DNA from 4 places in the Rhodoferax saidenbachensis genome. Region 3 is predicted to be linked to each of the others. Evidence: predicted binding sites of a transcription regulator. Region 3 holds the regulator's gene; each other region holds the start of a gene.
The links. The regulator sigma-54, encoded in region 3, starts transcription at its own class of promoters, with help from an activator protein. The targets are predictions, from matches to a motif close to TGGCANGNAANCTGCTTT.
Positions count from the first base shown of each region.

Region 1: a site for sigma-54 is predicted at 2,814-2,831, ahead of glnA (type I glutamate--ammonia ligase). Genes of this name have one in related genera too.
Region 2: a site for sigma-54 is predicted at 4,522-4,539, ahead of glnK (P-II family nitrogen regulator). Genes of this name have one in related genera too.
Region 4: a site for sigma-54 is predicted at 5,863-5,880, ahead of atzF (allophanate hydrolase). Genes of this name have one in related genera too.

Region 1 is NZ_CP019239.1:1,411,252-1,419,164, forward strand. Features, by position in the region: gene RS694_RS06755 (sterol desaturase family protein) at 14-937, shown strand; gene RS694_RS06760 (EI24 domain-containing protein) at 971-1,846, shown strand; gene RS694_RS06765 (competence/damage-inducible protein A) at 1,843-2,652, shown strand; gene glnA (type I glutamate--ammonia ligase) at 2,889-4,304, shown strand; gene RS694_RS06775 (hypothetical protein) at 4,493-4,987, shown strand; gene glnL (nitrogen regulation protein NR(II)) at 4,984-6,081, shown strand; gene ntrC (nitrogen regulation protein NR(I)) at 6,108-7,640, shown strand; gene RS694_RS06790 (exodeoxyribonuclease III) at 7,718-7,913, opposite strand, start outside.
Region 2 is NZ_CP019239.1:237,163-245,075, reverse strand. Features, by position in the region: gene glcE (glycolate oxidase subunit GlcE) at 1-235, opposite strand, end outside; gene RS694_RS01190 (SMP-30/gluconolactonase/LRE family protein) at 579-1,490, opposite strand; gene RS694_RS01185 (aldose 1-epimerase) at 1,487-2,353, opposite strand; gene RS694_RS01180 (ammonium transporter) at 2,562-4,079, opposite strand; gene glnK (P-II family nitrogen regulator) at 4,099-4,437, opposite strand; gene RS694_RS01170 (YifB family Mg chelatase-like AAA ATPase) at 4,689-6,239, shown strand; gene RS694_RS20355 (tetratricopeptide repeat protein) at 6,292-7,362, opposite strand; gene RS694_RS01160 (ExeA family protein) at 7,359-7,913, opposite strand, start outside.
Region 3 is NZ_CP019239.1:448,815-456,727, forward strand. Features, by position in the region: gene argS (arginine--tRNA ligase) at 1-1,033, shown strand, start outside; gene RS694_RS02190 (SPOR domain-containing protein) at 1,097-1,750, shown strand; gene RS694_RS02195 (thiol:disulfide interchange protein DsbA/DsbL) at 1,826-2,479, shown strand; gene RS694_RS02200 (exopolyphosphatase) at 2,588-3,520, shown strand; gene lptA (lipopolysaccharide transport periplasmic protein LptA) at 3,668-4,291, shown strand; gene lptB (LPS export ABC transporter ATP-binding protein) at 4,288-5,082, shown strand; gene rpoN (RNA polymerase factor sigma-54) at 5,082-6,683, shown strand; gene RS694_RS02220 (THUMP domain-containing class I SAM-dependent RNA methyltransferase) at 6,680-7,913, shown strand, end outside.
Region 4 is NZ_CP019239.1:1,041,261-1,049,173, forward strand. Features, by position in the region: gene RS694_RS04990 (AtzE family amidohydrolase) at 1-1,213, opposite strand, end outside; gene RS694_RS04995 (AtzG-like protein) at 1,210-1,431, opposite strand; gene RS694_RS05000 (ABC transporter ATP-binding protein) at 1,428-2,249, opposite strand; gene RS694_RS05005 (ABC transporter permease) at 2,246-3,082, opposite strand; gene RS694_RS05010 (ABC transporter substrate-binding protein) at 3,086-4,102, opposite strand; gene atzF (allophanate hydrolase) at 4,144-5,832, opposite strand; gene RS694_RS05020 (BMP family ABC transporter substrate-binding protein) at 6,002-7,105, shown strand; gene guaD (guanine deaminase) at 7,180-7,913, shown strand, end outside.

The sequences.
Region 1 (7,913 bases), 960 kb from region 3:
GCTCATCAATGGCATGGTGGAAGGCTTTGCGCAACTGCAGACCTGGTTGTTTGAAGCGCTGGTGCAGCCGCTGATGTTTGCCACCGGCTTGGCCGGTTTTCTGGAAAATGGGTATGACGCCACCGGCTGGTTTCTGGTTGGGCTGATCCAGCTCGCCGTCATGCTGCTGGTGATCGTGCCATTGCAGCGTTGGCGCCCGGTGGAGCCGGTGACTGACCGCGTCGCCATCCGCACGGATATTCTGTACACGCTGATCCAGCGCCTGGGTGTGTTCCGCGTGGCGTTGTTTTTCCTGATCGATCCACTGTTTGACGCCATGTTTGGCTGGGGCCGCGTGGCCGGTCTGCCTACGTTTCATCTGGACGATGTCTGGCCCGGCGTGACCGACCTGGCCTGGGTGTCCTGGCTGATGTACCTGGTGGTGTTTGACTTTCTCAACTACTGGATACACCGCGCACAGCACGGATTCTCATGGTGGTGGCAGTTGCATGCGCTGCACCATTCGCAGCGCCAGATGACGCTGTGGAGCGACAACCGCAACCACCTGCTCGACGACCTGATACGCGACGCACTGGTGGCCGTCGCAGCCCAACTCATCGGCATTGCGCCGGGACAGTTTGTGGCCGTGGTGGCCTTTACCCAACTGTGTGAAAACCTGCAGCATGCCAATTTGCGCCTGTGGTTTGGCACGGTGGGAGAGCGCCTGTGGGTCAGCCCGCGTTTTCACCGCCTACACCACAGCGTGGAGGCAGACCGACGCGGTGCCAACTTCGGCGTGTTGCTGCCGTGGTGGGACATGTTGTTTGGCACGGCCGATTTTGCGTTGCGCTACGACCCCACGGGGGTGCGCGATCAGGTGGAGGAGGGCGTGGATTACGGGCGCGGTTTCTGGGCGCAGCAGTGGCTGGGCCTCAAGCGCCTGTGGCAGCGCGCCTGAAATCGGGCGCGCGTGCAACACTACACTAGCGCCATGCATCTTCTGCTCGATTCCTTCTGGCGCGCGGTGGCCTACTGCCTGCGCCCCCGCATCATCCTGTTGTCCCTGTTGCCACTGGTTCTGATGATCTCGCTGACGGCCGGGCTGGGTTACTTTTTCTGGGATGCGGCCATGGACCAGGTGCGCATGGCACTGGAATCCTTTTCGCTGCTGAACCAGGCCTTGGAATGGCTGCAGAGCATGGGTGTGGGCCAACTCAAGATGGTGCTGGTGCCATTGATCGTGGTGTTTGGTGTCACGCCCTTGATCGTGGTGTTGTCCCTGCTCGTGGTGGCCTTGCTGATGACGCCCGTGATGGTGAACCTGGTGGCGCGGCGCCGCTTTCCGGATCTGGAGCAAAAGCAGGGCGCGTCTTTCCTGCGCAGTCTCGTCTGGTCGGTGGGCTCCACGGTGGCAGCGCTGGTGGCGCTGGTGGTGTCGGTCCCGCTGTGGTGGGTGCCGCCATTGATTCTGGTGTTGCCGCCGCTGATCTGGGGCTGGCTGACCTACCGTGTGCTGGCGTTTGATGCGCTGGCTGCACATGCGTCTGCCGAAGAACGGCAGGAACTGTTTCGCCGCCACCGCGGCTGGCTGTTAGGCATGGGGGTGTTTGCCGGGTATCTGGGCGCGGCGCCCAGTCTGCTGTGGGCCTCGGGTGCCCTGCTTGCCGCTGCATTTTTTGTCTTTCTGTTGCCCCTCGCAATCTGGATTTACACGCTGGTGTTTGCCTTTGCGTCCCTGTGGTTCACCCACTACTGCCTGGCGGCTTTGCGTGACCTGCGTGCGCAACGCGCCGCCCAGGAAGTTGTTGAGGAGGCCGCCGAGGTGGTGGCTCCAGTTGCGCCCGCCTTGCCGCTGGAGGCGCCATGAATTTTGGTCTGGTCATCATCGGTGACGAAATACTGTCCGGCAAACGTGCCGACAAACACCTGGCCAAAGCCATCGAGTTGCTGGGCGCACGTGGTTTGCAGGTGGCGTATGCCGACTACGTGGGGGACGCACCCGAGCGTATCACCGCTACGCTCCAGCGCGCGTTTGCCTCCGGGGACGTGGTGTTTTCGTTTGGCGGCATTGGTGCTACGCCGGATGACCATACGCGCCAGTGCGCTGCCAAGGCGCTCGGTCGTGAACTGGCCCTGCACCCCCAGGCCCAGGCATTGATCCTGGAGCGCATGGCAGATATTGCGCGTGAGCAGGGGCTGCCTTACGAGCCCAATCGCAGTGACAATTTACACCGCCTGAACATGGGTACGTTTCCAGTGGGTGCAGAGATCATTCCCAACCCTTACAACAAGATTCCCGGGTTTAGCTGCACGGGCGCAGGCGGGGGGCGTGTTTACTTTGTACCGGGATTTCCGGTGATGGCTTGGCCCATGGTGGAGTGGGTGCTGGACACCCATTACGCGCATCTGTTTGCGCGCGGCGCTTGGGCAGAACAATCCGTGATCGTGTTCGGCGCCATGGAGTCCACCTTGACGCCCCTCATGGAGGAGATTGAACGCCAATATGCGGTGAAAGTGTTCAGTCTTCCCAGCGTGGACCACCCTGAATATGGTCGGCATATCGAGCTGGGTGTGAAGGGCTTGCCTGCGCAGGTGGCGCAGGCCTATGGTGTTCTGCGCCAGGGGCTGGTCGCCTTGCAGGCCTCGCTTGGCCCTGAATTGGTGCGTTCCTGATATTGCACCAATTTCGTGCATTCAGGTGGGTTTCAATTTTGGTGCATTTCGTTTCGTTGCCTCTGAGGCTGCGCGTATTCTTTGCGTAGCCGCACTCTCAAAAGCGCACGTTCTCAGGGCAAAATAGCGCGTTTTCGTGAAAATGTCTGCAGGGCGATTTTTGGCACAAAAGCTGCATTGTGGACAGGGCAAACTTTTTAACAACCGTGTGCATTTTTTGCAAATAGGAGTATTTGATGGCCAAGACCGTCGCTGACGTGATGAAGATGGTGAAAGAAAACGAAGTCAAGTTTGTTGATTTCCGTTTCACCGATACCCGTGGCAAGCAGCAGCACACCACCGTGCCTGTTTCGCATTTCGACGAAGACAAGTTCACTTCCGGCCACGCATTCGACGGTTCTTCCATCGCTGGCTGGAAAGGCATTGAGGCTTCCGACATGTTGTTGATGCCCGATCCCAACACGGCCAACATCGACCCCTTCTTCGAAGAAACCACCATCATCATGAACTGTGATGTGGTGGAGCCAACTGACGGCAAGTCCTACGACCGCGACCCACGTTCCATCGCCAAGCGCGCTGAAGCCTACCTGAAGGCTTCCGGTATTGGTGATACCGCCTACTTCGGTCCCGAGCCAGAATTCTTCATCTTCGACGGCGTTCGCTGGAGCACAGAATCCAACAACACCTTCTACGAAATCGATGAGTACGAAGCACCCTGGAACACCGGTGCCAAGCTCGAAGGCGGCAACCGTGGCCACCGCCCCACCGTCAAGGGCGGCTATTTCCCCGTGCCTCCTGTCGACAGCACGCAAGACATGCGCGCCGAGATGTCCCTGATCCTCGAATCCCTGGGCATCCCGGTTGAAGTGTTCCACCACGAAGTGGCGGGCGCTGGCCAAAACGAAATCGGTACCCGCTTCTCCACGCTGGTGGAACGCGCTGACTGGACCATGCTGCAAAAGTACGTGGTGCACAACGTGGCCAATGCCTACGGCAAGACCGCCACGTTCATGCCCAAGCCTTACCACGGTGACAACGGTTCCGGCATGCACGTGCACCAGTCCGTGTGGAAAGATGGCAAGAACCTGTTTGCTGGCGACGGCTATGCAGGTCTGTCGGACTTCGCGCTGTACTACATCGGCGGCATCATCAAGCACGCGCGTGCCCTGAATGCCATCACCAACCCCGGCACCAACAGCTACAAGCGTCTGGTTCCTCACTTCGAAGCACCGGTGAAACTGGCGTACTCCGCCAAGAACCGTTCTGCCTCCATCCGTATTCCTTTTGTGGCAAACCCCAAAGGCCGTCGTGTGGAAGCCCGCTTCCCCGATCCACTGATGAACCCTTACCTGGGCTTTGCTGCCCTGTTGATGGCCGGTCTGGATGGCGTGGAAAACAAGATCCATCCTGGCGAAGCCGCCTCCAAGGATCTGTACCATTTGCCTCCAGAAGAAGACAAGTTGATCCCCACCGTATGCCACAGCCTGGACCAGGCGCTGGAATGCCTGGACAAAGACCGTGCGTTCCTGACCAAGGGCGGTGTGTTCACTGACAGCATGATTGACGCCTACATCGAGCTGAAGATGACCGAAGTCACCCGCATGCGCATGTCGGTGCACCCTGCCGAGTTCGACATGTACTTCTCCCTGTAATATTCGCTGCCCCTGCGGCAGCGCATGTGACAGAGATGAAAAGGACGGCGCATGCCGTCCTTTTCTTTTGGGGAACCTCTGGCGTGCTTTACACCTCGAAACCCTTGGCTTGGTGTGGGACTTTTGTTTTTTGACTTTTTTGGCGCATACTGAACCAACCACCTTGCGCAGGTTTGCGTGAACATTGCATGAAACCCATTTTTTTGATTCCCTTGGCAACTTGTCTGTTGGCGAACAGCGCCATGGCGCAAGAGCGCATCTACCGCTGTGGCAATGAGTACACCAACACGGTTCCAGAAGCCCAGGCCAAGCATTGCAAGCTGGTTTCGGGTGGTAACGTAACGGTTGTCCAGGCCCAGAAGCCGGGTGCCACACGTGTTGCGTCTGCCAGCCAGACCGGCCAGCCCGGACAGCGCGTGGATGCGAATGACCAGCGTGCCAAGGATTCCGATGCCCGCCTGATTCTGGAGTCGGAGCTCAAGAAGGCAGAGGCGCGCCAGCTGGAGCTGCAAAAGGAATACAACAACGGTGAGCCTGAAAAACTGGGCCCCGAAGCGCGCAACCACCAGAAGTACCTGGACCGTGTTGCAGAACTCAAGGCCAACATCAGCCGCAATGAGAGCGACATTGCCGGCCTGCGGCGTGAGTTGGGCCGCATGCCCACAGCGACTGCGGCAAAATAGCAGGCTTGAAAAACCCTGCACCCCCCCCGGCATCTGTTTCCGCACTGGTTCGCTTCCAGTCGTTTGACCTGTTGGCCACGCTGGTGGCTGTGGTGCGCAACGATGCGTCCGTCCTTTTTTCGAACTCTGCGCTCGAAGACGCACTGGGCACCTCACGCCGCATGATCGTCGGCGCACTGCTGACCGACGCCTTCACCGAACCTTTCCAGCTACAGAATGCGCTGGAGGGGGCCAGCGAAAACGAATTTGCCGCCCTGCGTTATGACGCCTGGCTCAAGCGCACGGGCTACGACCCGCTACCGGTGCACGTGATCATCACCCGTACCGAGCCTGCCGATGAAATCATTGTCGAGATGGTGCCGCTGGAGCAGCAGGCGCGCCAGGACCGTGAAGAACGCCTGGCCGAGCAGGCGCAGACCAACAAGGAACTGATCCGCAACCTCGCCCACGAGATCAAGAACCCGCTGGGCGGCATCCGTGGCGCGGCACAGTTGCTCGAGATGGAGATGGAGTCGCCCGAGCTGACCGAATACACCCAGGTCATCATCCACGAGGCCGACCGCCTGCAAAGCCTGGTGGACCGGTTGCTGGCGCCGCACCGCCGGCCGCACATGGTGGGCGATGTGAACATCCACGAAGTGTGTGAGCGCGTGCGCTCCCTGATCCTGGCCGAGTTTCCCAAGGGGTTGCGGGTGATGCGGGACTACGACATTTCCATCCCCGAGTTCCGTGGTGACCGTGAACAGCTGATACAGACCGTTCTGAACATCGCGCACAACGCCTGCCAGGCGCTGGTGGACCGCATTGCCGCGGGTGATGCACAGCTGACATTTCGCTCCCGCGTGACCCGCCAAATCACATTTGGCAAACAGCGTTACCGGTTGGCATTGGAATTGCATGTCATTGACAACGGACCTGGTGTGCCAGATTCGATCAAGGACCGCATTTTCTATCCGCTGGTGTCGGGCAGGGAGGGCGGTTCGGGGCTGGGGCTGACATTGGCGCAAACCTTTGTACAGCAACACCATGGATTGATCGAGGTCGATAGCGTACCAGGCCGGACGGATTTCAAAATATTGATTCCGCTACCGTAATGTCAGAACCTGGGGACCCTAAAAACATGAAGCCGATTTGGATCGTAGACGATGACCAGTCTATACGCTTCGTGTTGGAGAAGGCGCTGTTGCGCGAGCATTTGCCGACCCGCAGCTTCTCCAATTCCCGCGATGTACTTGCCGCACTCAGTACCGCTGCCGACGATGAAGGCCCGCAGATTCTGGTCAGTGATATTCGTATGCCCGGTGGCTCAGGCCTGGAGTTGCTGGAAAAGGTAAAGAGCAAATACCCGGGCCTGCCCGTCATCATCATGACGGCCTTTTCCGATTTGGACAGCGCGGTCAGTGCCTTTCAGGGCGGTGCCTTTGAGTACCTGCCCAAGCCGTTTGATCTGCCCAAGGCGGTGGAGTTGATCCGCCGTGCCGTGGAAGAAAGCCAGCGCGAGGAAGTGGCCGAGGAACGCCTGACGGAAACCCCCGAAATGCTGGGCCAGGCGCCCGCCATGCAGGATGTGTTTCGTGCGATTGGTCGCCTGTCGCAAAGCAATGTCACGGTCATGATCACCGGTGAGTCCGGCTCCGGCAAAGAACTCGTGGCGCGCGCGCTGCACAAACATTCGCCCCGCGCCAATGGTCCCTTTGTCGCCATCAACACCGCGGCCATCCCGAAAGATTTGCTGGAAAGTGAACTCTTCGGTCATGAACGCGGCGCCTTTACCGGCGCGCAAACCATGCGCCGCGGCCGCTTTGAGCAGGCCGATGGTGGCACGCTGTTTCTGGACGAAATCGGCGACATGCCGTTTGAGCTGCAAACCCGTTTGTTGCGTGTCTTGAGCGACGGCCATTTCTACCGCGTGGGTGGCCACAGCGCCGTGAAATCCAATGTGCGCGTGATTGCCGCGACGCACCAGGATCTGGAGCAACGCGTCAAGGACGGCGTGTTCCGCGAAGACTTGTTCCACCGCCTGAACGTGATCCGCCTGCGCCTGCCGGCCTTGCGCGAACGCAAGGAAGACGTGTCCATGTTGACGCGCCATTTCCTGCAGCAAAGTGCCAAACAACTCGGTGTGGAACCCAAACGCATTTCCGACGCCGCATTGGGCTGGCTGGAATCCTTTGCTTTCCCCGGCAATGTGCGCCAGTTGGAAAACATCTGCCACTGGCTCACCGTGATGGCGCCAGCACAGGTGATTGAACCCAAGGATTTGCCGCCTGAAGTGGGCGTGGGCCGTACGGCCTCTGCCGCCGATGTTTTGCTACCCAAGGCAGGTGCTGCCGTATTGCCCGTCGGTCTGACGGCCATCGCCACGCACGCAGACCACGTATTGCCTGCCGATATCGCAGCAGACGTGGCGCTGCCATTGCCGGTAGCGCATGGCCCGCTGGAAGGTTGGGAGGCCGAGTTGGAGACCGAGGCGGTGGCGCTGCTGGGTGCAGGTCGGCTCGATGTGTGGGACGCACTGACGCGGCGCTTTGAGTCGCGCCTGATCCTCGCCGCGCTGGCCAACACCAAGGGCCGCCGCATCGAGGCGGCGCACAAACTGGGCATTGGCCGCAATACCATCACGCGCAAGATCCAGGAGTTGGGTCTGGAGTGACCAGCGCAGGTTTGAGTGCCAAATAGGCCTCTAGCCCGCACGGAATATGCGCAAGCAGCTATTGAAACAATAGCGTTTCAGATGGGTTGCAACGTTACCACTACGGGTGCGTGGTCACTGGGGCGCTCGTTATTGCGCGGCAGCTTGTCAATCGCGCAGGACTGCACGCCGGGCTTGAGCGCAGCGCTCACCAGAATGTGGTCGATGCGCAGGCCGCGGTTGCGCCTGAAGCCCGCGTCGCGGTAGTCCCACCAGCTAAAGCTTTTGGGCGCC
Region 2 (7,913 bases), 210 kb from region 3:
CTTCGAGCTCGGCCAGCGGCGTGCCAGCTGCCACGGTCACGACCAGTTCGCTGGGCTCATAGCTCAGGATGCCTCGCAGGGCCGTGGTGTCCAGCACCTGGCCCTGTGACTGGCCCACATAAAAGTCTTTGCTGCGGCCCCCGCGAATACACAGTGGCGTGCACGCCGCGACTGCGGCCTGCACCTGGTCGGTGGCATGGCGCAAGGCGGTATCGAATCCGGGTGGGGACAGCATGCAGCGATGGTAAGGGTCGGTGCACGCAGGCTGCGTGAATTTTTTGAAACGCCAAGCGCCAAAAAATTCTGGAAACTAGGGCCTGTTCACACTAATTTCCCCAGATGCGTTGCGGATCAAAAAGGCCATGCGCAAGGCGCGAAACGCAGCCGGGGTATCCCCCCGGCAAGGCTTCGCAACGCCGCGCATGGCAGTTTTGGCCGCAACCCGAAGGGAACGGGGTGCAAACAGTGCCACTCGTTGTTGCACTCCTAGCCCAGACACCCGGTCTGGGCGTCGTCGCGCGCCTAGATTGGCACTGTTTGCACCCCGTTCGCACTCGGGAAATTAGTGTGAACAGGCCCTAGTCCACGAAGAAATTCACCGGCAGGCCGGGCACGTCCACGCGCATGGAAAACACGCCACCCGATGGGGGGAAACGGTCCAACTCTTCAGCGCTGCGGCCATGGCGCGCGGTGGTGAGGTACAGGGTCTTCAAGTCTTCGCCGCCCAAGCAAGGCATGGTGGGGCACTGCGCAGGGGTGGCGATCTCTGCGAGCAAGCGGCCATCGGGTGCGAACTTGCAAAGGCGACGGCCTTCGAACATGGCGGTGTAGTAGTTGCCTTGCACATCCACGGCCGCACCATCGGGGCGACCGGCATAGGCGGTGTTGTCAAAGCTCCAACCCGCAGGTTTGGGTGCGCACTGCTGAAAGGCGCGATGTGCAGACAGGGTGTTGCCAGCCAGGTCGTAGTCCCAGGCGTGCACGACGTGATTCGGCGTGTCGGCCCAGTAGAGCGTGCGGTTGTCCGGGCTCCAGGCCAGGCCGTTGGCGGTGAGTGCGTCACCGGCCTGGCGCGCGACCACAGGTGTGCCGCTGCGGCAGTCAATAGAGAACAGCGCCGCCGCGTGGCTGGCCTTGGGTTCGTCAATTGTGCCAACCCAGAAGCGGCCCAAGGCGTCGCATTTGCCGTCGTTGGCACGCACGGTGGCGGTGTCATACGGCAGCGTGACCACGTGCTCCAGCGCCCCGCCCCACTCGCGTGCACGGAAGACACCATGGCGCAGCGCAATCACCAACCCGCCGCTGGCGGCGGGTGCAATGCAGCCGGGTTCGCTGGGCATGTCCCATGCCTGCACAGTGCCCATATAGACATTGGCACGCAGGATTTTTTTGCCAGGGATATCGACCCAGTACAGGGTTTGCTCGTGCGGATGCCAGAACGGCGACTCACCCAGCTCGAACGTTTGCGCACCCAACTGCTGCCAGCTCATACCGCGCGCTCCACCTGGATGCGCATGGCGCAGGAATAGGTGTCACCGGGCTGCAGGATGACCACACCCAGGGACTCGGCAGAGGCGCTGGTCTGGGCCATCAGGTTCAGCGCGTTGTTGATGTGGCTGACCGGTTCGATGGCGATGTTGTCGCGCTCGGGCGTGGTGAACACCACGATACGGCTCAGGGCTGATGTGACCTCCGTGCGCAGCACGGAGTCTTCCAGCCGAAGCGTGCCGTTCCAGCCGTCAAAACAGTGGTCCACCGTCAGCGTAGCGCAGTCGTTGTCCAGCCCGGTGTGGGCGGCGTGGTGGGTGGGCAGCTTGTCGGTACCCATCTCCCAGCGGCCGGTGGCGGCGAACGCGACGCGGCTGCCCGGGTGCTTGGCAAAGTACGGGTGCCACCCCAACCCCACGGGCGCGGAGACCTGGGACTGGTTGGTGATGCTGAGAGTCATCTCCAGCGCGTTGTCGCTGATCTTGAAGACCTGGGAGCTGTCGAAGTCAAACGGCCAAGCCGTGTCGGCCTTGTGTTCAAACGAGAGCATGGCGAACTGGGCGCTGGACTCCAGCACCTCCCAGGGCCGCTCCCAGCCGATGCCATGGATGGCATGGGCCTCGGGCTCAAAATTTTTTACCAGCGGATGGCTGGTGCCAGCCCATTGCAGCTGGCCGTGGCCAATGCGGTTGGAGAACGGCACCAGCGGGTAGCTGCCCGACTGGCGCACCGAGTGCAGGTCTTGTGCGCGGGTGGAGCGCAGCACCGGCACATCGCCCAGCCACAGGCCGGCTATGCAGCCGCCAAGTTCAGGTTTGATTTCGCACCACAGTTCATTGGAGCGCAGGGTCAGATCGTTTTGCATGGGCCAAATTATGACCCCCAAGGGGGCTAATTTTTCGCTGGCGGGGCTGACCGCCAAGCGGTTCAGAACTTGGGACGGTCCGGCGAAAAATGGTGCGCCCGGTTCGGGCAAAAAAACGGCCCGGGAGAACCGAAGTTCTGCCGGGCCGAAGTCTCAAGAAGAAAGGAGACTGTCTCGCTATCTCACTAAATACAAGTCTGTCAGTCGCTTAGCGGTTGTAAGCGGTTTCGCCGTGGGACGTGATGTCCAGGCCTTCGCGCTCGTCTTCTTCGCTAACACGCAGGCCGATGGTCAGGTCCACCAGCTTGAAGGCGATGAACGACACCACACCCGACAGCACGATGGTGACCAGAACGCCTTGCGCTTGAATCCAGACCTGGCTGGCGATGGAGTACTCAGCACCCACTGCGTTGGCCACATAGTCGTACACGCCAGTGCCCCCCAGCGATGGCGCTGCAAACACACCGGTCAGCAGGGCGCCGACGATACCGCCCACGCCGTGCACACCAAACACATCCAGAGAGTCGTCTGCACCCAGCAGTTTCTTCAGACCGTTGACACCCCACAGGCAGGCGAAACCGCCAACCAGGCCGATGATGATGGCGCCCATGGGGCCCACAAAACCGCAAGCAGGTGTAATGGCAACCAGACCGGCCACAGCACCAGACGCTGCGCCGAGCATGGAAGCCTTGCCACGGGTCAGCGCTTCACCGGTGATCCAGGCCAGGGTCGCCGCAGCGGTCGCCAGCATGGTGTTGATGAAAGCCAGGGCAGCCAGGCCATTGGCTTCCAGATTGGAGCCAGCGTTGAAACCGAACCAGCCGAACCACAGCATGGCAGCACCGACCATGGTCAGTGTCAGGCTGTGAGGGGCCATGGGTTCCTTGCCGTAACCAATGCGCTTGCCAACCACGTAGGCACCGACCAAACCGGCCACAGCGGCGTTGATGTGCACGACGGTACCACCAGCGAAGTCCAGTGCGCCCTTGGCCCACAGGTAACCGGCAGCGCCCACCACTTTTTCCAGAGAAGCTGCGTCAGTGATCGCGTCAGGGCCGGCCCAGTACCAGACCATGTGTGCCATGGGCAGGTAGCTGAAAGTGAACCACAACACGCTGAAAGCCAGCACGGCGGAGAACTTGATGCGCTCGGCAAATGCACCCACGATCAGGGCACAGGTGATAGCAGCAAACGTGGCCTGGAAGGCAACAAAGCTCAGCTCGGGGATAACCACACCCTTGCTGAACGTTGCAGCGATGGAGTCAGGGGTGATACCTTTGAGGAAGAGTTTGTCCAGCGTGCCGAAGAAGGCGCCGTCACCACCAAATGCCAGCGTGTAACCGTAAACGGCCCACAGCACATAGATCAGCGACGTGACAACGAAGACCTGCATCAGGACCGACAGCATATTCTTGCTGCGCACCAGGCCACCGTAGAACAGGGCCAGACCGGGGATGGTCATGAACAGAACCAGGGCGGTCGCGGTTGCCATCCAGGCGGTGTCGCCCTTGTTGGGAACCGGTGCGGGAGCGGCGGCTGGCGCAGCGGCCGCTGCAGCAGCGGGAGCGGCAGCAGGGGCAGCCGCGTCAGCGGGTTTGGTTTCAGCGGCGGGCGCTGCAGCAGCAGGGGCTTCAGCAGCGGGAGCGGCGGCGGTTTGCGCCATCGCAAAGCTTCCCGCGCCAATCAGGCTCAGGCCCAAGGCCAGGGATACAAGCAGTTTTTTCATGTTGTTGCTCTCTTTCTGGTTACAGCGCTTCTTTGCCGGTTTCGCCGGTACGAATGCGCACAACCTGTTCCAGGTTGTAGACGAAGATTTTTCCGTCGCCGATCTTGCCGGTGCGTGCAGCACCTTCAATCGCTTCGATGACACGTTCCACGAGAGCGTCGTCAATGGCGGCTTCGATTTTTACCTTGGGCAAAAAGTCGACCACGTATTCCGCACCGCGGTACAGCTCTGTATGGCCTTTTTGACGACCGAAGCCTTTGACTTCGGTGACGGTAATGCCTTGCACACCAATACCCGACAAGGCTTCGCGCACCTCATCGAGCTTGAACGGTTTGATGATGGCCGTCACTAGTTTCATGTGTTCACCTCAGCTTCTAAACGGTTGATTGCAGACACCGGACCTGGATAGTCTGCTGCTCCAGGGATCGGGAGACCTATGTTCTAAGCAGGAGGCGTGCCAACCAGACTTTGAAAATCTGTTGCGTTGGTGTGCACCCTTTTCAGATGACATGCGTTAAGATAACTGTATAAATAACCAGCATGCACGCCATTGGTGCGGCCAGATCGGATGCACCGGGATATTGCGCACTGTTTTGGGAGGATTGGTGTATGAGCTTATCTTTGGTGCAAAGCCGTGCCCTGCTGGGCCTGGAGGCCACCCAGGTCACCGTGGAAGTCCATCTCGCGAACGGGTTACCCAGCTTCACGCTGGTGGGTCTGGCCGATGTAGAGGTCAAGGAGGCGCGCGAGCGGGTGCGCTGTGCCATCCAGAACTCACAGCTTGAGTTCCCTTTAACCAAGCGTATTACCGTGAATCTGGCGCCGGCCGATTTGCCCAAAGATTCTGGCCGCCTGGATTTACCCATCGCTCTGGGCATATTGGCGGCCAGTGGCCAGATCGACGGCGCCAAACTCGCCGGGTATGAGTTTGCGGGTGAGTTGTCACTGTCCGGGGAGTTGCGGCCCGTTCGTGGTGCACTGGCGACGGCTTTGGCCTTGCATATGGGCACAGTCGGGGCCAAACTGGTACTGCCGCCTGGTAGTGCGGAAGAAGCGGCCCTGGTGCCGGGTGCACAGGTTTACCGGGCCAGGCATCTGCTGGACGTTGTGCGCCACTTTGCGCCGGAAGGCGGAGCGAATGTGTTGCCACCCGACGCCGAAGAAGCCGATGACGGCTGGGCCCAGATGTCAGCCCTGGCACCGGTCCTGCGTGCGGCCAGTGCAGACATGGCCGACGTGAAAGGCCAGGCCGCAGCCAAACGGGCGCTGGAGATTGCCGCCGCAGGTGGGCACAGTCTGCTGCTGGTGGGCGCTCCAGGCTCCGGCAAGTCCATGCTGGCCCAGCGGTTTGCCGGACTGTTGCCAGAAATGTCGAGTGAGGAGGCACTGCAAAGCGCCGCCATCGGCAGCCTGACCGGACGGTTCTCCATGGAGCGCTACGGGCAAAGGCCCACATCCAGCCCGCACCATACGGCCAGCGCGGTGGCATTGGTCGGTGGCGGATCGCCTCCGCGCCCCGGAGAAATCTCCATGGCGCACCATGGAATTTTGTTCCTCGACGAAATTGCAGAGTTCTCCCGCGCCGCTTTAGAGGCTTTGCGTGAACCCCTGGAGACCGGCACCATCACGATTGCCAGAGCCGCACACCGATCAGAGTTTCCCGCCCGGTTCCAGTTGATAGGCGCCATGAATCCCTGTCCGTGCGGATTTCAGGGCTCCTCCCTGCGCAGTTGCCGCTGCACGCCGGACCAGATTCACCGCTACCAGTCCAAGCTCAGCGGCCCTTTGATGGACCGCATCGACCTGCATGTGGAAGTACCTTCCCTGCCGTCCACCGAGCTGCTGAACACCCCGCCGGGCGAAAGCACCGCCGACATCCGCCAGCGCAGCACCGCCGCGCGCGCGCGGGCGCAACTGCGGCAGGGCAAAACCAACCAAGCGCTGGCCGGGCAGGAAATTGACACCCACGCACAGCTCGACCCTGCCGCTCTCAAGTTTCTGCAATCCGCATCAGCGCAATTAGGCTGGTCGGCGCGCGGAACACACCGCGCACTGAAGATTGCCCGCACCATTGCGGACCTCGCAGGTTCGGACACCACCGAACTGGTGCATGTGGCGGAAGCCATGCAGTACCGCCGCGTTTTGCGCCAAAGCATCTGAAATGCTATTGATTTAGTAGCTGCTTGCGCAAGCTGAATGCGGGCTGGAGTGCTTATTGATCCTTAACCGGCACACCCATCTGGCGCAGGTACTGCAACACATCCCGGCTGATGGGACCACTGGCACGCGCCTTGTCCGCCATCTCGGCGGCGTTGGCAATCTGACCCAGCGCGGCCAGAGACACCGCGGCGCCCAATAACCAGCGCTGCTCGGTGGGGCGTGACTGCAGCGCAGTCGTATACGACTGCACGCTGTCCTGGTGGTGCCCCAGGCGCTGCGCCGCATTGGCGCGCACGGCCCACAGGTCCGCCTCGTTGCGCAATTGCGGCTCCAGCCGGGTGAGCAGCGCCCACACCGCGCCCGGGCGTGACTCGGCCAGTTGCATCCGCGCCAGTTCGCGCACCAAAGGCGGCAGGACCTGGGCCGGGGCAGCACCGCGCTCAGCGCTGGACACGGCTTCCTGCAAAAGGTCTATCGCCGCATCCCGCGAGCCGCTATTCCACAGGGCTTGTGCGTTGGCCAGGGTTTCCTTGGCGGCCAGTTGCTGGCGCTGTGCAGGGGTCTCGCGCGGCACTGGGACATGCGCTGGCGACACCACGGGAGCGCTGGCAGGCACGGCGGCCGGCGCGACTGCAGGGGTCGTAGCAGGGACATTCCTGGCGCTGCGCAATGCTGGCTCCGCCCGCAGCACCGGTGTGGGTTGGGCAGGGGGAGGCGTAGCGGGGCGACTTTCAACCACGGGTGGTGGCGTGACCGGCGCTAGCACCTCGGGCGCAGAGGCCACTGGCAGAGGCGGCGCTATCACGACCTGGGGCGCCGCCGCTGGCTCAGGGGGCGGCGCTGGAACAGCGGCAGGCGTGGATGCCATGGCTGGCACCTGCACAGAAGACTCCATCAGCGTCCTCAGACTTTCCGGCAATCCGAACGTCCACACGTACCCCAGACCGATTCCCAGCACCAACACCAGCACCCCGCCGATAAGGAATGCCCGTGATCCACGCGCCTTGCGCCTTGCCGGCGGACGGATGGCGGCCCCTGAAACGCTGGTGACGCCCTGACGCAAGCCCGGCTCTGCCGATTGGCGTTGGTCCAGGTCCCGCAACATCTTGTTGATCACACTCATGGAGGATCCTCCCGTGCACCGCCCAGAGGCTGGAATGCATCCGTTTCACGCCATGCGCCATGCACCGGACTGCGCCGAAGCGGGCGCAGCCACAGCCACCAGGGCCTGCGCGCTTTGATGCCCGGTGTATCCCGCGCGGCCAGGTGCACATGCGCCACCGACACACGCTGCCGGTCTTCGCCATAGGCCAACATCAGGCATTTGTGCGCCAGGATGTTGATCAGCCGTGGCACGCCCGCACTGTAGTGGGCAATCGCCATGGCAGCCCGGGGTGTGAAGAGCTGAATGTCTGTGTTGCCATTCAATGCGGCCGTGGCGAGGCGATGTTCTAGGTAGGTCGCAACCCGTTTGGCGTGCATGGGCCCCAGGTATTCGCTGAAGGTAATGCGCTGCAGCAGTTGGCGAATCTCGGGGCGCGCCAGCTTGTCGTCCAGATCCGGCTGGCCTAACAACACCAGCTGCAACAGCTTTCGCTTTTCTGTTTCAAGGTTGGAAAGCAGCCGCAGGCTCTCCACGGTGCGCACGGGGATGGCCTGCGCTTCGTCAATACA
Region 3 (7,913 bases):
GACCGTCAAGTCCGACGACCGTGAGTTCACCGCCAGCGGCGACATCAACGACCTGGACGGCATGCGCCAGTTCGCCGTGGCCTACCTGCGCCACGAGCAGGATCTGGATTTGAAGGCGTTCTCGGTCCAGTTTGACAACTACTACCTGGAAAGCAGCCTCTACACCAGCGGCCGTGTGGACGACGCCGTGAAGCGCCTGCAAGCTGCTGGCAAGACCTATGAACTCGACGGCGCGCTGTGGCTCAAGTCCACCGATTACGGTGACGACAAAGACCGCGTGATGCGCAAGCAGGACGGCAGCTACACCTACTTTGTGCCCGATGTGGCGTACCACATCGCCAAATGGGAACGCGGCTTCACCAAGGTGGTGAACATCCAGGGCACCGACCACCACGGCACCATTGCGCGCGTGCGCGCCGGCCTGCAGGCGGCGGGCGTGGGCATTCCCCAGGGCTACCCCGACTATGTGCTGCACACCATGGTGCGGGTGGTCAAGGGTGGTGAAGAGGTCAAGATCAGCAAGCGCGCGGGTAGCTATGTGACGCTGCGTGATTTGATCGAGTGGACCAGCAAGGATGCGGTGCGCTTCTTCCTGCTGTCCCGCAAGCCCGACACCGAGTACACCTTTGACGTCGACCTGGCCGTGGCCAAGAACAACGACAACCCGGTCTACTACGTGCAGTACGCGCACGCACGCATCTGCTCCGTGCTGGCCACCTGGGGTGGCGATGTGGCCAGCCTCAAGGCGGTGGACCTTTCGGCTCTGCAAAGCCCGCAAGCCCAGGCCCTGATGCTGCTGCTGGCCAAGTACCCCGAGATGCTGATCGCCGCGGCGGCCGACAATGCGCCGCACGATGTGACCTTCTACCTGCGTGAACTGGCCGCCAGTTACCACAGCTACTACGACGCCGAACGCATCCTAGTGGATGACGAAGCCGTGAAGTTGGCGCGCCTGGCCCTGGTGGCCGCGACGGCGCAGGTATTGCACAATGGCTTGGCGGTGCTGGGTGTGAGTGCCCCGCAAAAGATGTGAGACCTTGGGGCTAGGCTAATTGCGCAGCAATAGCGCTGGCCCCAACCGGTGAAAAGGAAACATATGAAGTTTGAACGTGGCGGAACCATTCTGGGTTTCATTATTGGTGTGGTGGTGGGGCTGGCCGGTGCGTTGGCCGTGGCGGTTTACGTCACCAAGGTCCCTGTGCCTTTCATGAACAAGAGCCAGAGCCGGTCCAGTGACCAGGACGAGGCCGAAGCCAAGAAAAACAAGGACTGGGATCCCAACGCACCGCTGTACGGCAAGAACCCGGCCAAGACCTCTCCTGCGGTGGTGCCGACCACTCCTGCGACCGCTGCGTCTGCAGCCAAACCGGCCAAACCCGAAGCCAAGGCAGAGCCCAAAGCCGATGCCAAGCCGGACAACAAAGCAGATAGCAAGGGCGAAGTGAAGCCTGCCGTATCGGCAGACCCGCTGGGAGACCTAGCCAAATCCAAGATGGCTGCCGGCGGTGCCGAGCCGTTTGTTTATTTTGTGCAGGTCGGTGCCTTCCGTACGGCAGAAGATGCCGAGGCGCACCGGGCCAAGCTGTCGCTCAGCGGCATTGAGACCAAGATTTCCGAGCGCGAGCAATCGGGACGCATCGTGTTCCGTGTGCGCTCCGGGCCTTTCGACAAGAAGGAAGACGCGGACCGTTCCAAGGAAAAGCTGGACAAGGCCGGGCTGGAGACGGCCCTGGTCCGCGTACCCAAATAGGAAATGAACAGGCGCTAAGCCCCGGAACTTTTGCCCGGCTTGTTTGTCACACGGGCCTTATTGGAGTTGTTGCATATGAAACGTCGTGAATTTTCCCAGGCCGCCGCAGGTGCTGCCATGACCGCATCGGCCCTGTTGCCTTCTCTGGCACAGGCACAGGCCGCCAAACCCCAGCCGGGCACCGACTACATGGTGCTGGACCCACGCGCTGCGGTGGAAGCCCCGGCCGGCAAGGTCGAAGTGGTGGAGTTCTTCTGGTACAGCTGCCCGCATTGCAATGCGTTTGAGCCCACGCTAGCGGCATGGATCAAGAAGCTGCCCAAGGACGTGGCGTTCCGCCGCGTACCCGTGGCCTTCAATGACAGCTTTGCCCCGCAACAACGGCTGTACTACACGCTCGAAGCCATGGGGCTGGTCGACACGCTGCATGCCAAGGTGTTTGCTGCCATCCATGCAGAAAAAATCAACCTGACGCGCGGCGAACAGATCGCTGAATGGATTGCCAAACAAGGCGTGGACAAAGCCAAGTTCATGGAGCAGTTCAACTCGTTCACCGTGGTCAGCAAGGTCAGCCGCGCCACCCAGTTGCAAAACGCCTACAAGGTCGAGGGCGTTCCCGCCCTGGGCGTGGCGGGGCGCTTCTACACCGATGGCTCGATTGCCCGCAGCATGGAGCGTGCGCTGCTGGTCGTGGAGTCGCTGGTGGCGGATGTGCGTGCAGGGCGCTGAGAAGAATTCACAACGACTTCCGCCCATCTCGCGCGGGAAATGTAACGAAGTGTCTCGGGGCGGGGCTAGAATGGTTTTACCAGCAACCCCGGCCCAGGAGACCGCCCCATGCCACACCAGAAATTCAGGCTCGTTACCCGCAGTGATTTTGACGGTCTGGTGTGCGCCGTGCTGCTCAATGAGCTGGAACTGATCGACGACATCAAGTTCGTCCACCCCAAGGACATGCAGGATGGCAAGGTGGAGGTGTCCGACCGCGACATCACCACCAACCTGCCGTATGTGCCCGGCGTGCATCTGGCGTTTGACCACCACGCGTCCGAAGCGGTGCGCAATACCGGCGAGCGCCCCAACCACATCATCCACCCCGACGTAGCGTCTGCTGCACGCGTGGTGTTTGACCACTACGGCGGTGCTGCGGCTTTCCCTGCGTCTTTCCACGACATGATGGATGCTGTGGATAAGGGTGATTCGGCCCAGTTCAGCCGTGAAGAAATCCTGGAGCCCACCGACTGGGTGCTGCTCAATTTCCTGATGGATTCACGCACCGGTTTGGGCCGCTTCCGCGAGTTCCGCGTCAGCAACTACCAGTTGATGATGGACCTCATCCAATACTGCCACGACCACACCATTGACGAGATCCTGCAGCTGCCCGATGTGATCGAGCGGGTTGACCTGTATTTCGACCACACTGCGCGGGCGCGGGACCAGATTGAACGCTGTTCCACCGTACACGGCAATCTGCTGGTGCTGGACCTGCGTAACGAGGAAACCATTTTTGCGGTGAACCGTTTCATGGTTTACGCGATGTTTCCCGAGACCAATATCTCCATCCACGTGTTGTGGGGCGTGCAGAAACAGAACACCGTGTTTGCGACCGGCAAGTCCATCACCAACCGCAGCTCCAAGACCCGCATTGGTGACCTGATGCTGACCTACGGCGGCGGTGGCCACGACAACGCGGGCACCTGCCAGGTGGACAACGACCGCGCGGCCGGCGTGTTGCAAGAGCTAATCACCAAAATCAACGCCGACGGCTGATCGAGGCTCGCGCCACCTCTCTGGCGGAGCGCCACCTCCCAAATGGGCGGCCCAACGCGGCCGTGCCTTATTTCACTGCTGGGGCTGGAACCTGCGATGCGCTCGGTACAATGGCCGAAGCGTTTTTCGAGCAAGTTTCGTGCCTTTATGAAAATCCCCTATTTTTCCCTGTTGATGGTGGCTGCCTTTGCGGGCTCTGCCGGCCCGGCGCTGGCCGAAAAAGCCGACCGTGATAAACCCATGAACATCGAGGCCGATGCGCTGCGTTACGACGATGTGAAGCAGGTCAGCGTCTTTACCGGTCGCGTGGTTCTGACCAAAGGCACCATCGTGATCCGCGGGGCCCAGGTCGAGGTGCGCCAAGACCCGGATGGTTACCAGTTTGGCCTGGTCACCGGTTCCACGGCCACGCCCGCCTTTTTTAGGCAAAAACGCGAAGCACTGGACGAATTCATTGAAGGCGAAGGCGAAACCATCGAATACGACGGTAAGGCGGACACCGTCAAGTTCGCCAAAAAAGCCCAACTGCGGCGTTTTCGCGGCAGCGCGCTGGGAGATGAAATTACGGGCGGCGTCATCGTCTACAACAACCTGACCGACATGTTTACCGTGGATGGCAACGCCAACAAAGGCGTGGCAGGTGCACCCGGCGGCCGTGTGCGCGCCATGCTGACCCCCAAGCCCGAGAGTGGCGCTGCGGCATCACCTGCGCCTGCCGGGCCGGCGCCTGTATTGCGCTCCACCACCACGCTGGGCGGAGCGACCCAGTGAGCGCCCCACCCGATGCAGATGCGGCGATAGATACAGCCGCCGATACCGGCACGGGTCGGCTGGAGGCGCGCCACCTGCAAAAGTCATATGGCAAGCGCCAGGTCGTCAAGGACGTGTCGCTGGCGGTGCGTACCGGTGAGGTCGTGGGCCTGCTGGGCCCGAATGGTGCGGGCAAGACCACTTCGTTTTACATGATCGTGGGCCTGCTGCGGGCCAGCGCCGGTGACATCACCATCGATGGCCATTCCATCGAACACATGCCCATCCACCGCCGTGCGCGCCTGGGGCTGGGTTACCTGCCGCAAGAGGCTTCGATATTCCGCAAGCTCAATGTCGAAGACAACGTGCGTGCCGTGCTGGAACTGCAGCGTGACGATGCGGGCGAGCCGCTGAAAAGCGCAGAGATCGAATCGCGACTGACGTCATTGCTGCAGGAGCTGCGTGTGGAGCATCTGCGCGAGTCGCCTGCGCTGGCCCTGTCCGGCGGCGAGCGCCGCCGTGTGGAAATTGCCCGCGCGCTGGCCACGCGGCCGCGCTTTATCCTGCTGGACGAACCGTTTGCCGGTATCGACCCGATTGCGGTGATCGAGATCCAGCGCATCATCAACTTCCTCAAGGCCCGCGGCATTGGTGTGTTGATCACCGACCACAACGTGCGCGAAACCCTGGGTATCTGCGACCACGCCTACATCATCAGCGATGGCCACGTGCTGGCGCAGGGCACGCCTTCCGAGATCGTGAACAACGCCGATGTGCGTCGCGTGTATCTGGGCGAACACTTCAAAATGTGATGAAACAGGGGCTGTCCCTACGCGTCTCGCAACACCTGGCGCTCACTCCTCAACTCCAGCAATCCATCCGGTTGCTGCAGTTGTCCACGCTCGAATTGAGCCAGGAAGTGGAGCAGATGCTCGACGAAAACCCGTTTCTCGAACTTTCGGAAGAGCGCGCGGAACGTGAGGAGTTTGGCCTCGGTCAGGCCGACACGCCGGTCAGTGAAGGCGATCGGGAGATGGAATTTGCTCCTAATTCAATAGCTGATTACGCAACATCCACCGGGTCTGAGACCAAAAACGACGATGAAGCCACGCCCCTGTCGGCTGACGACGGGCCGAACTGGGAAGGCGATGGTACGACCGAAACGGCGCACGACGATGGTGAATGGGGCGTGGACGCCAAGGCCCGTACCAACAACCTGGGCGATGGTGAAGACAAGGACGCCACCGAGCTGGCACGTACGCAGGAAAGCCTGCAGGCCCATCTGCACCGCCAGGCGCTGGCGCTGCGCCTAGGTACGGCCGATAGTGCGGCTCTGCGTTTCCTGATCGAGTCGCTCAACGACGACGGTTATCTGGAAGACCCGCTGGAAGATCTGGCGCGCGGGCTGGCCGGCACGGAGGACGAAGAACAGGTCGAAGACCTGGTGCACCACTTCACCGTGGCCCTGGGCCTGCTGCACAGCCTGGAGCCCGTGGGCGTGGGCGCACGCAACCTTGGCGAATGCCTGCGCTTGCAACTCCAGGCCCTGCTGACGAACGCGTCTCTGGACGCTCCACGCCGCGAGCTGCTGCAGGTGAGTTTGCGCATCTGTGGTCAACCCATGGACCTGCTGGCGCGGCGCGACATCAAGCGGCTGGTGCAGCTGTGCGGCAGCAGCGATGCGCTGACACGTGAAGCGATTGCGCTGATCGCGCGGCTGGAGCCCAAGCCCGGGCGCCGTTTTGTGGATGTGGAGCGCAACATCGTGGTGCCCGACGTGCTGGTCATGCAGGTCGGCAAAACCAACGGCGGCATGACACCCAAGTTCCGCGTGCAGCTGAACCCCGACGTGATGCCGCGCCTCAAGGTGCATGACATTTACGCCAATGTGCTGCGCAACCACCGCGGCGGCAAGGACAGCGCCAGCCACGCCGCCTTGCAGCAACGCTTGCAGGAGGCGCGTTGGTTTATCAAGAACATCCAGCAGCGTTTTGACACCATCCTGCGCGTCAGCACCGCCATTGTGGAGCGGCAAAAAAGCTTTTTCACCCACGGCGAACTCGCCATGCGCCCGCTGGTGCTGCGCGAGATCGCGGATGAGCTGGGCCTGCACGAGTCCACCATCAGCCGCGTGACCACGGCCAAATACATGGCCACACCGTTTGGCACGTTTGAACTCAAGTATTTCTTTGGTTCCGGCCTGGGTACCGAATCCGGTGGCAATGCGTCCAGCACCGCAGTGCGTGCGCTGATCAAGCAGTTCATCGCGTCCGAGAGCACCAAGAAGCCCTTGAGTGACAACCAGATTTCCGAGATGCTCAAGGAGCAGGGCATTGAATGTGCCCGCCGCACCGTGGCCAAATACCGCGAGGGGCTGAAGATCGCCCCCGCCTCTTTACGTAAGGCACTCTGATGCAACTCCAACTCTTTTTACCTTGCGCCGCTGGTGTCGAGGAGCTGTTGGCCGCCGAGGTGCACGCCGCCACCGGCCTGATGGGCGAAGACCTGCTGACACGCCGTGGTGGTGTGCTGGCGCGCGGCTCCTGGCGCGACGCGATGCTGCTCAATCTGCACAGCCGCCTGGCGCAGCGTGTGCTGGTGCAGCTCTCCTATACCGAGTACCGCAACGAACAAGACCTGTACCGCGCTGCCAGTGAGGTGGCGTGGGAAATCTGGTTCACACCCAAGCAAAGTATCAAGGTCGAAGTCACGTCGCAGCACAGCCCGCTGACCAGCCTGAACTTCGCCGCGCTCAAGATCAAGGACGCCGTGTGCGACCGCTTCCGTGACAAGGCCAACGGCGTGCGTCCGGATGTGAACACCCAATGGCCCGATGTGCGCATCTACGCCCACCTGACCACGGACAGTTGTTCGCTGTACATCGACACCTCGGGCGAACCGTTGTTCAAGCGCGGCTGGCGCGAGGACAAGGGCGATGCGCCGCTGAAGGAAACCCTGGCTGCCGCGATGATTGCCGCAAGCGGTTGGGCCGATGGCGACGACGATCTGCTGCCGCTGTACGACCCTTGCTGCGGCAGCGGCACGATTGCGATTGAAGCGGCGCAGATCGCCTGCAACATCGCGCCCGGATCGCTGCGCCGGTTTGCCTTCGAGAAGTTTGTGCCGTTTCAGCCGCATGTCTGGGCTGCTATCAAAGCCGAAGCTGCCGCCGCCGTGGTGAAACCGGAGCCGGGTCAGAAACCTTTGATTTACGGTAGCGATGTATCGCACCGGATGGTGGACTTTGCGCAGCGCAACGCCGAGCGCGCGGGCGTGGCGGATGTTGTCGAGTTCCGTGGTGGCGACGCACTGCAGCGTATGCCCCCCATTGAAGGTGGCGGCGTGATGGTATTGAACCCACCGTACGGCGAGCGTATTGACGTCGGTGGCGTGGCAGGCGTTGCACACGAGGCTCGTTTTGGCGCGCGCGAAGCAGCAGTCACGGAGGACGGTGGCGAGTTCTTCAGCCAGTTGGCCAGCCACTGGAAGAAGAACTACGCCGGTTGGACCGCCTGGATGCTCACGCCCGACCTGAAACTGCCTGGCAAGATGCGTCTCAAGGAGTCGCGCCGCGTGCCGATGTGGAACGGCCCGATTGAGTGCCGCCTGTTCAAGTTCAGCATGGTGGCGGGCAAGATGGCTC
Region 4 (7,913 bases), 590 kb from region 3:
ACGGGCGTGTGGGCATTTGCGTGCCGTTGATGTCCAGCCACTCGGAGCCCAGTACCGGCGCCGCTACCGGCGTGGCCGGCGCCAGCAACACATCCCAATGCTGGAAGAGGGCGTTGACCTTGTCGCGGTAGATGCGGCGAAAGCGCTGCGCGCGCAGGTACCAGGCGGCGGGGATCAGCGCACCGGCAATAAAGCGGTCTACCGACAGCGGCTCGAAGTCGTCGGCTTGCGTGCGCAGGTCTTCCAGATGCTGGCTGCCGCCTTCGCTGGCACTGATGATGAAAGCGGCAGCCCGGCCCAGTGCGGCGTCGGGCCACTCCACGGCGTCCATGGCACCGAGCATCTGTGCCGCGGTCTGTACGGCCTCACGTGCCGGGGCGGTGGCGAATTCATGGAAGTAGCCACCCAACAAGCCTATGCGCAAGCCTTGCACGCCTTGGTGCAGGGAGCCTACGGGCTGCACCTGCAGTGCATGGCTGCCGGGGTCCAGCGGGTCCGGGCCTTGCAGCACGTCGTAAGCCAGCGCCAGGCTCTCCACCGAATCGGCAAACGGGCCGAGGTGGTCAATGCTTTGCACAAACGGGTAGGAGCCGCGGCGCGACAGCCGCCCGAACGTGGGCTTCAGGCCCCAGATGCCGCAGAACGACGAGGGCACGCGGATCGAGCCATTGGTGTCCGAACCCAAGGCGATGCCCACCTGGCGTGCCGCCACCGCTGCGCCGCAGCCACCGGACGAACCGCCTGCCGTGCGCGTCAGGTCATGCGGGTTGTGGGTGGGGCCGTAGTGCGTGTTCTCGGTGGTGAAGCCGTAGGCGTACTCGTCCATGTTGAGTGAGCCCACCAGCACCGCACCGGCGGATTGCATTTGCGAAACCAAAAATGCGTCTTGTGCAGCGGGCGGGTTGTTGCGGTTGACCTTGGAGCCGGCACGCGTGACCTCACCGGCCACATCAAACAAATCCTTCACCGCATAGGGCACACCGGCCAGTGGGGGCAGCACCTCGCCGCGCGCACGTCTCGCGTCCACCGCGTCGGCCTCCTGCAGGGCGCGCGGGTAGCTGGTACTGGTGAAGGCGTTGATGGCGTCGTCGGTGCTGTCAATCCGCGTGATGCTGGCCAGCGTGGCCTCACGCGCGCTGATCTCGCCCGCCGCGATGGCCCGGGCCAGCGCAAAGCTGGTCATGTCACCGATCTCATCTGCTCCTGTTTTCATAGCTTATTGCGCATGTTGGATGCGGGCTGAAAGTCCAAAGGCTTGTAAATTTCGGCCAGCTCGTCGTGTGGCTCCATGGGGGCATCCAGCAGCAGCTGCGCCAGCGCGGCCGTGCGCGTCAGGTGTGCCGCCACACGCTGGGTGCGGCCTGCGTCCAGCGGCAGGCCCAGCGCGGCGGCGCTGGCCTGCACGTAGCTCAGGATTTCTGCCTCTGTCATCGGCGCACCTCGCGCTGGAAGATTTCCAGACTCAGCTTTTTGGTCTGGATGAAGCTGGGCTCGCTCAGCGTTTCCACGGTGCGTGGGCGCGGGTCGTTGTAGCGCAGGATTTCGGCCACCTTGGTCGGCCGTTTGGTCAGCAGCAGCACCTCGTCGGCCAGGTAGACGGCTTCTTCCAGGTCGTGCGAGACCAGCAGCATGGTGGTGCCGGTTTGCATGAACACCTCTTGCAGCTTCTCGCGGATGAACAGCGTCATCTCGAAGTCCAGCGCCGAGAATGGTTCGTCCAGAAACAGCACCTCGGGCTTGGGCGCAAGCGCACGCATGATGGACGCTGTTTGTTGTTGGCCACCCGAGAGTTCATAGGGGTAGCGGTTCAGGTCGAACTTGACATCAAACGAGGCCACCAGTTCGGCCATGCGGCGGTCCACCTCGGCTTTGGACTTACCCTCCAGTTTGAGGGGGTAGGCGATGTTGTCGATGGTGCGCATCCATGGGAACATGGCCTCACGGTAGTTCTGGAACACGTAGCCAATCTTGGTGTCCTTCAGCGACTTGCCGTCGAACAGGATTTCGCCGCTGTCGATGGGCACCAGCCCGGCGATCATGTTGATCAGTGTGGACTTGCCGCAACCGTTGGGCCCGAACACCGAGACGATCTTGTTCTTGGGGATGTCCAGGTCAAAGTTTTCGTACAGTGGCCAGCCCGCAAAGTACTTGGTCAGACCACGGATGGTGATGTGGGTGCCTGCGGGGCCCGGAGTGAAAACAGGGGCGGGTACATCGGCGTACACCGGGCCGTTGAGAACTGCGTTCATCTTCCACTCCAATGCACGATACGGCGCTCGGCCACTAAAAAGAGGATGTTGAGGGCGTAGCCCAGCGCACCGGCGGCCAGGATGGCGGCGTACATGGTCTTCACGTTGAGCACCTGCTGCGCGTCGATGATGCGGTGGCCCAGGCCGGCGTCTGAACCAATGAACATCTCCGCCACGATGACAATCACCAGCGCCATGGACACGGCAGAGCGCAGGCCCACAAAGGTCGGTTGCAGGCTCTCCCACACCAGCACATCGCGGAAGATTTGCCAGTTGGATGCGCCCATCACCTTGGCGGCCATGACACGCTGCTTGCGTGCGTTGATGACGCCATAGGCGCTGTTGAAGATCACGATCAAAAAGGCGCCAAAGGCTGCGATGGCCACCTTGTTGATATCGGACACACCAAAGATCAGCAGGAACAACGGGATCAGCGCCGAGCTGGGCGTGGAGCGGAAGAAATCGATCAGAAACTCCACGCTGCGGTAGGCCTTCTCGTTGCTGCCCAAGAGCACACCCAGCGGCACGCCCACCACGGCTGCAATCACAAAGGCCTGTACCGTGCGCCACACGGTTACGGCAAAGTCGGTCAACAGCGGGCCACCGAGCAAGCCGGTGACCAGCGTGGCCACGGTGGCCGACGGGGGTGGCAACAGGATGGCGCGTATCCAGCCCGCGCGCACCACGAGGTCCCAGACGATGAACAGCACCAGCGGGCCGATAAAGGGCAGCAGGCGCCCCCAGTTAATGCGCTTGGGTGCCGCGGTGGCCGCAGGCGCCGCGTCACCTGCGGCCCAGGGTTTGGTGGCAACGGGGGTGGATGCGTCAGCCATCGCTTAGCCTTTGAACAACATGGAGGCCACGTCGAGCTTCTTCTCGAACACGCCTTTTTCGGTGAACAGGTCAAAGAACTTCTGGAACGCAGCAATGTCGGCCGGTTTGAACTCGTTGTAGAGCATGTACGAGGCCAGTGGCACTTCACCCGTGAGCGGGCCTTCGATCGCGGTGTAGCCCTTGAGGTACTGGCGTGCTTCGTCGGGTTTGCTGCGCACCAGCTCGATGCCCTTGGCGTAGGCGGCGATGTATTTCTTGGCCTCTGCCGGGTATTTCTTGATGAACTCGGTGGTCAGCGTGGCCGAGCCGCCGTGCCATGGGGCCAGCGCATCGCCCAGGATGTACTTGGCAATCACGCCCGCTTCGAGCATGCGCGTGGTGCCGTTGAGGCGGCCTACCGTGCCCGTGGGCTCCAGCGTGTACACGGCGTCCACCTGGCCTGCGGCCAGCGCGGCGACGTGTTGGCCAATGGGCAACTCCATCACGGTGGCGCCGGTAGCGCCTGCGCGTTCCAGGACCACCGTGGCGAGTACCTTGTTCTGGATGCCGGGGCCGGAGGCCACGCGTTTGCCTTTGAGTTCGGCAATGCTTTTGACCGGGCTGTCCTTGGGCACCAGAAACTCATCGAGCACGTATTTGGCATTGCTCGGGTTGGTGGCGATGATCTTGAACAGACCGGGCGACGCCAGTTCACCCACGCCCAGGTTGCCCGAGCCGGTGCCGTTGGCGCTGCCGTCGCTGCGGCCGGCCAGCATGGCCTCCATCACCTGCTGCGCACCGGCGAACTTGAGCGCCTCCACGTCCAGGCCGGCTTCTTTGAAGTAGCCTTTCTCCACCGCCGCAAAGAAGGGCAAACCGGCTGCGACGGGCCAGTAGCCGATGCGAATCTTGAGGCCACTCTGGGCGCGCACGATGGCGGGTGCGGCCAGCACACCGAGTGCCGCTGCGCCGTGCTTGAGCAGGCTGCGACGCGTGGCTCCGGTGGTGATCTCGGAGGTGGGGGCTTCTTGTCGGGTCATGGTGGTTCCAGTTCAGGGTTAAGGGGTTTGGGTGTTTGAAATCAATTGGGTTTGCGCGATGCCACGTAGGCGCGCCAGCCGCCGTGTTCGCTGACGTCCTGGGCGGCTTCGAGGGCATGGCCTTCGCAAATGAAGCCGGTGACCCAGGTGCCGTCGGCCAGTTCCACATTGCCCAGGCCCAGCGGCTGCGGAATCAGCGCCAGAAAGCTGCCTATCTGTGCCTGTGGCATGTCCCACACTTCGAGTGCGATGGCAGCGCCACCCGCGGCAACGCGGCGCAGGCCGGGTTTGGGTGGCACGGTGCCGGGCAGGGCGTAGAGGCGGTAATTGGCAGACGTCGTGGAGGCCTGTAGCAGGCGGCCATCGCGCTCGGTCAACTGTCCGTTGAGCGGCATGCCTGAGAGGTGTGCGCCGACCACGGCGACCTTCATGCGCGAGCCACTGTCCGCCAGGCCAGCGATGGGTTCAGGTGCAGGCAGAGGCAATTGCAACGCGCCTTGCAGCATGCCGCTGGCATGGTGGTAGCGCTGGCCTAATTCGGCCAGTTGCCAGTCACTGCCGCACGGGCCGATGAAGGTGATGCCAAACGGCAGGCCGTCGGGCCGGATGCTGCTGGGGACGGAGATGGCGGCGTAGTCCAGCAGGTTCACAAAGTTGGTGTAGGCCCCCAGGTTGCGGTTCAGCACCACTGGGTTGGCCAGCATGGCGGCAATGGTGTAGTGCGTGGGTGCGGTGGGCACCAGCAGCACGTCGATGCCGCCCCACATGGCTGCAGCCTGCTGGCCATAGGCGCGCAATTGCGCCTGCGCAGTGCACAGGTCGGCGGCGCTGAAGTCGCGTCCCCGGGCAATGATGCTGCGCACCGGCTCCATCACCTTGTTTTCATGGGCATCGAAGAACGGGCGGATGGCGGCGTAGCGCTCTGCTACCAGTGCGCTTTCATACAACAGTGCAGCGGCCTGGGCCAACGGTGTGTAGTCAATGGAGACGGCCACACCACCCATGGCGGTGAGTCTCTCCAGCGCCTGTGCGAAAGCGGCTTCTGCGGCGGTATCGCCAAAAAACTCCAGTGTGGACGGCACACCAAAACGGAAGCTTTTGCCAAAGGGTTGGCTGGCCAGTTGCAAGGTGCGCGAATACGGGTCTTGTACATCTGGCCCCATGGCTGCCTGCAACACACGCGCAGCCACATCCACCGTGCGCGCGAAGATGGAGACACAGTCCACGCTCTGCGCCGCTGGCACCACGCCGCGTGTGCTCAACAGTCCCTTGCTGGGTTTGATACCAACGATGTTGTTCAGGCCCGCCGGTACGCGCCCGGAGCCTGCGGTGTCGGTGCCCAATGAAAAGTCCACCTCACCGTTGGCCACCACATAGGCCGAGCCTGCGCTGGAGCCGCCGGAGACATAGTCGGGGTTGAAAGCGTTGGGCACCGCGCCGTAGGGCGAGCGTGTGCCGTTGAGACCACAGGCAAACTGGTCCAGGTTGGTTTTGCCGACCAGCGTCGCACCAGAATCGAGCAGCTTCTGCACCACGCTGGCGTGTGCCTTGGGCAGGTAGGCAAACTCCTTGCAGGCCGCAGTCGTGGGCCAACCGAACGCGTCGATGTTGTCCTTGATGGCAAAGCGCAGCCCGGCCAGCGGGCCACTGGCACTGCCAGCCAGTGGCGGTTCAATATGTTCTATCCAGGCCTGGGGCGCTCCGGCCTTCTGGGTAATGTTTTGCACCATTGTTGGGTCCAATCTTGTATCCAAGATGGGATTGCAAGAGCTGTGCCAGAAATACCGGTGTGCGACAGCATTCCGTTTGTTGCAGAAGCACGCCGGTTAAAATACGTCCAAGGCCCGCTGCTCCGGCGGGCCTTGCCTTTTGTGTTTCGGAGCCATGTAGAGGACTACCATGTACAAAAACCTCGCAGCCACGTTCGTGGCGGCCTGCGCTTTTTCGCTGGCACCTAGCGGTGCTTTTTCCCAATCCAAAGATGCTGTCAAGGCAGAGCCGTTGAAGATCGGTTTTGTCTATGTCGCGCCCTTGTCCGACGCCGGCTGGGTGCACCAGCACGACGAAGGCCGCAAGGCGGTGGAAGCCGCTTTGGGCAAACAGGTGCAAACCAGCTTTGTCGAAAACGTGGCCGAAGGGCCCGATGCCGAGCGCGTGATCCGCGATCTGGCGCGCCAGGGCAACAAGCTGATCTTCACGCCCAGCTTTGGTTATATGGAACCCACGCTCAAAGTGGCGCAGGAGTTCCCGGACGTCAAGTTCGAGTCCGTCACCGGCTACAAGACCGCACCCAATGTGGCCGTGTCCAACGCGCGTTATTACGAAGGCCGTTACCTGGCCGGTATCGCCGCGGGCCGCATGACCCAAACCAATCTGGCCGGTTACGTGGCGGGTTTCCCGATCCCCGAAGTGTTGCAGGGCATCAATGCCTTCACGCTGGGGTTGCGTTCGGTCAACCCCAAGGCCGAAGTCAAGGTGGTGTGGCTGGGCGAATGGTTCAATCCGCCGCGCGAGCGTGATGCGGCCATGACCCTGTTCAACCAGAACGTGGACGTGATCGCCTTCCACACTGGCTCCACCGCCGTGATGGCGGCTGCCCAGGAGCGCGGCAAGATGGCCGTGGCCTACCACTCCGACATGCGCAAGATCGCGCCCGATGCCCAGATCATCGCCGTCACCCACGAGTGGGGTGCCTACTACACAGCGCGTGCCAAGGCCGTGCTGGCCGGCACCTGGAAGAGCGCGGGCGTGTGGGGTGGTGTCAAGGAAGGGATGATCCGCGTCGGCGACTTTGGCAGCAAGACCCCCAAGACCGTGCAGGCCGAAGTGCTGCAGCGCCAGAAGGATATTGCCGCGGGCAAGCTGCATCCCTTCCATGCCATCGCAGCCGTGCTGGACAACGAAGGCCACGAAGTCATCGCCAAGGGCCAGACCCTGAGCGACGACAAGATTCTGAACATGAACTGGCTGGTGGCGGGTGTGCAAGGCAAACTGAGTCGCTGATCTTGCATGCGTCGATAAGGCTTATTCGCCACGCCATATAGCCGGGCGGGGCGGCCGGTTTAAGCTTGCAACCTATGAAAGCCTACCGCGCCTCCCTTCTCTGGTTTGCCCCGCACAGCGCGGGGCCTCACGCAGCCTCGCCGCAAGCCCTGTTTGAAGAAGACGGCCTGCTGGTCGTCGGCCCCAATGCCCAGGGCGTGCAGGTGGTGCAGGCCATTGGCGCCTGGCGCGCACTTAAAGATAGCTACCCGCAGCTAGTGGTGGAGCATCTGCCGGGGCGCATCATCGCGCCCGGTTTCATCGACCTGCATATCCACTACCCACAGACCAATGTGATCGGTTCACCCGCACCCGGTTTGCTGCCATGGCTGGAGAACTACACATTTCCAGAAGAAAAACGCTTTGCAGCCCCCGAATACAGTGCGCAGGCAGCTGCATTTTTTATAGCGGAATTGCTTCGCAACGGCGTCACCACGGCGCTCACCTTTGCCACCTCGCACACCGAATCGGTCAACGCGCTCTTCACCGAAGCGCAGGCCCAGCGCCTGCGCCTGATCACCGGTCTGTGCCTGATGGACCGCCACGCCCCGGCCGATCTGCTGAACCAGGGGCAGGGCGCCGTGAGCGGTACCGAGCAAAGCCTGCGCGACACCGAGGCACTGATCCAGCGATGGCACGGCAAGGACCGTCTGGGCTACGCCATCACCCCGCGCTTTGCACCGACCAGCACCGACGCGCAGCTGCGCGGCGCGGGCGAACTGGCCCGGCAATACGCCGATGTGTGGATCCAGAGCCACGTGGCCGAGAA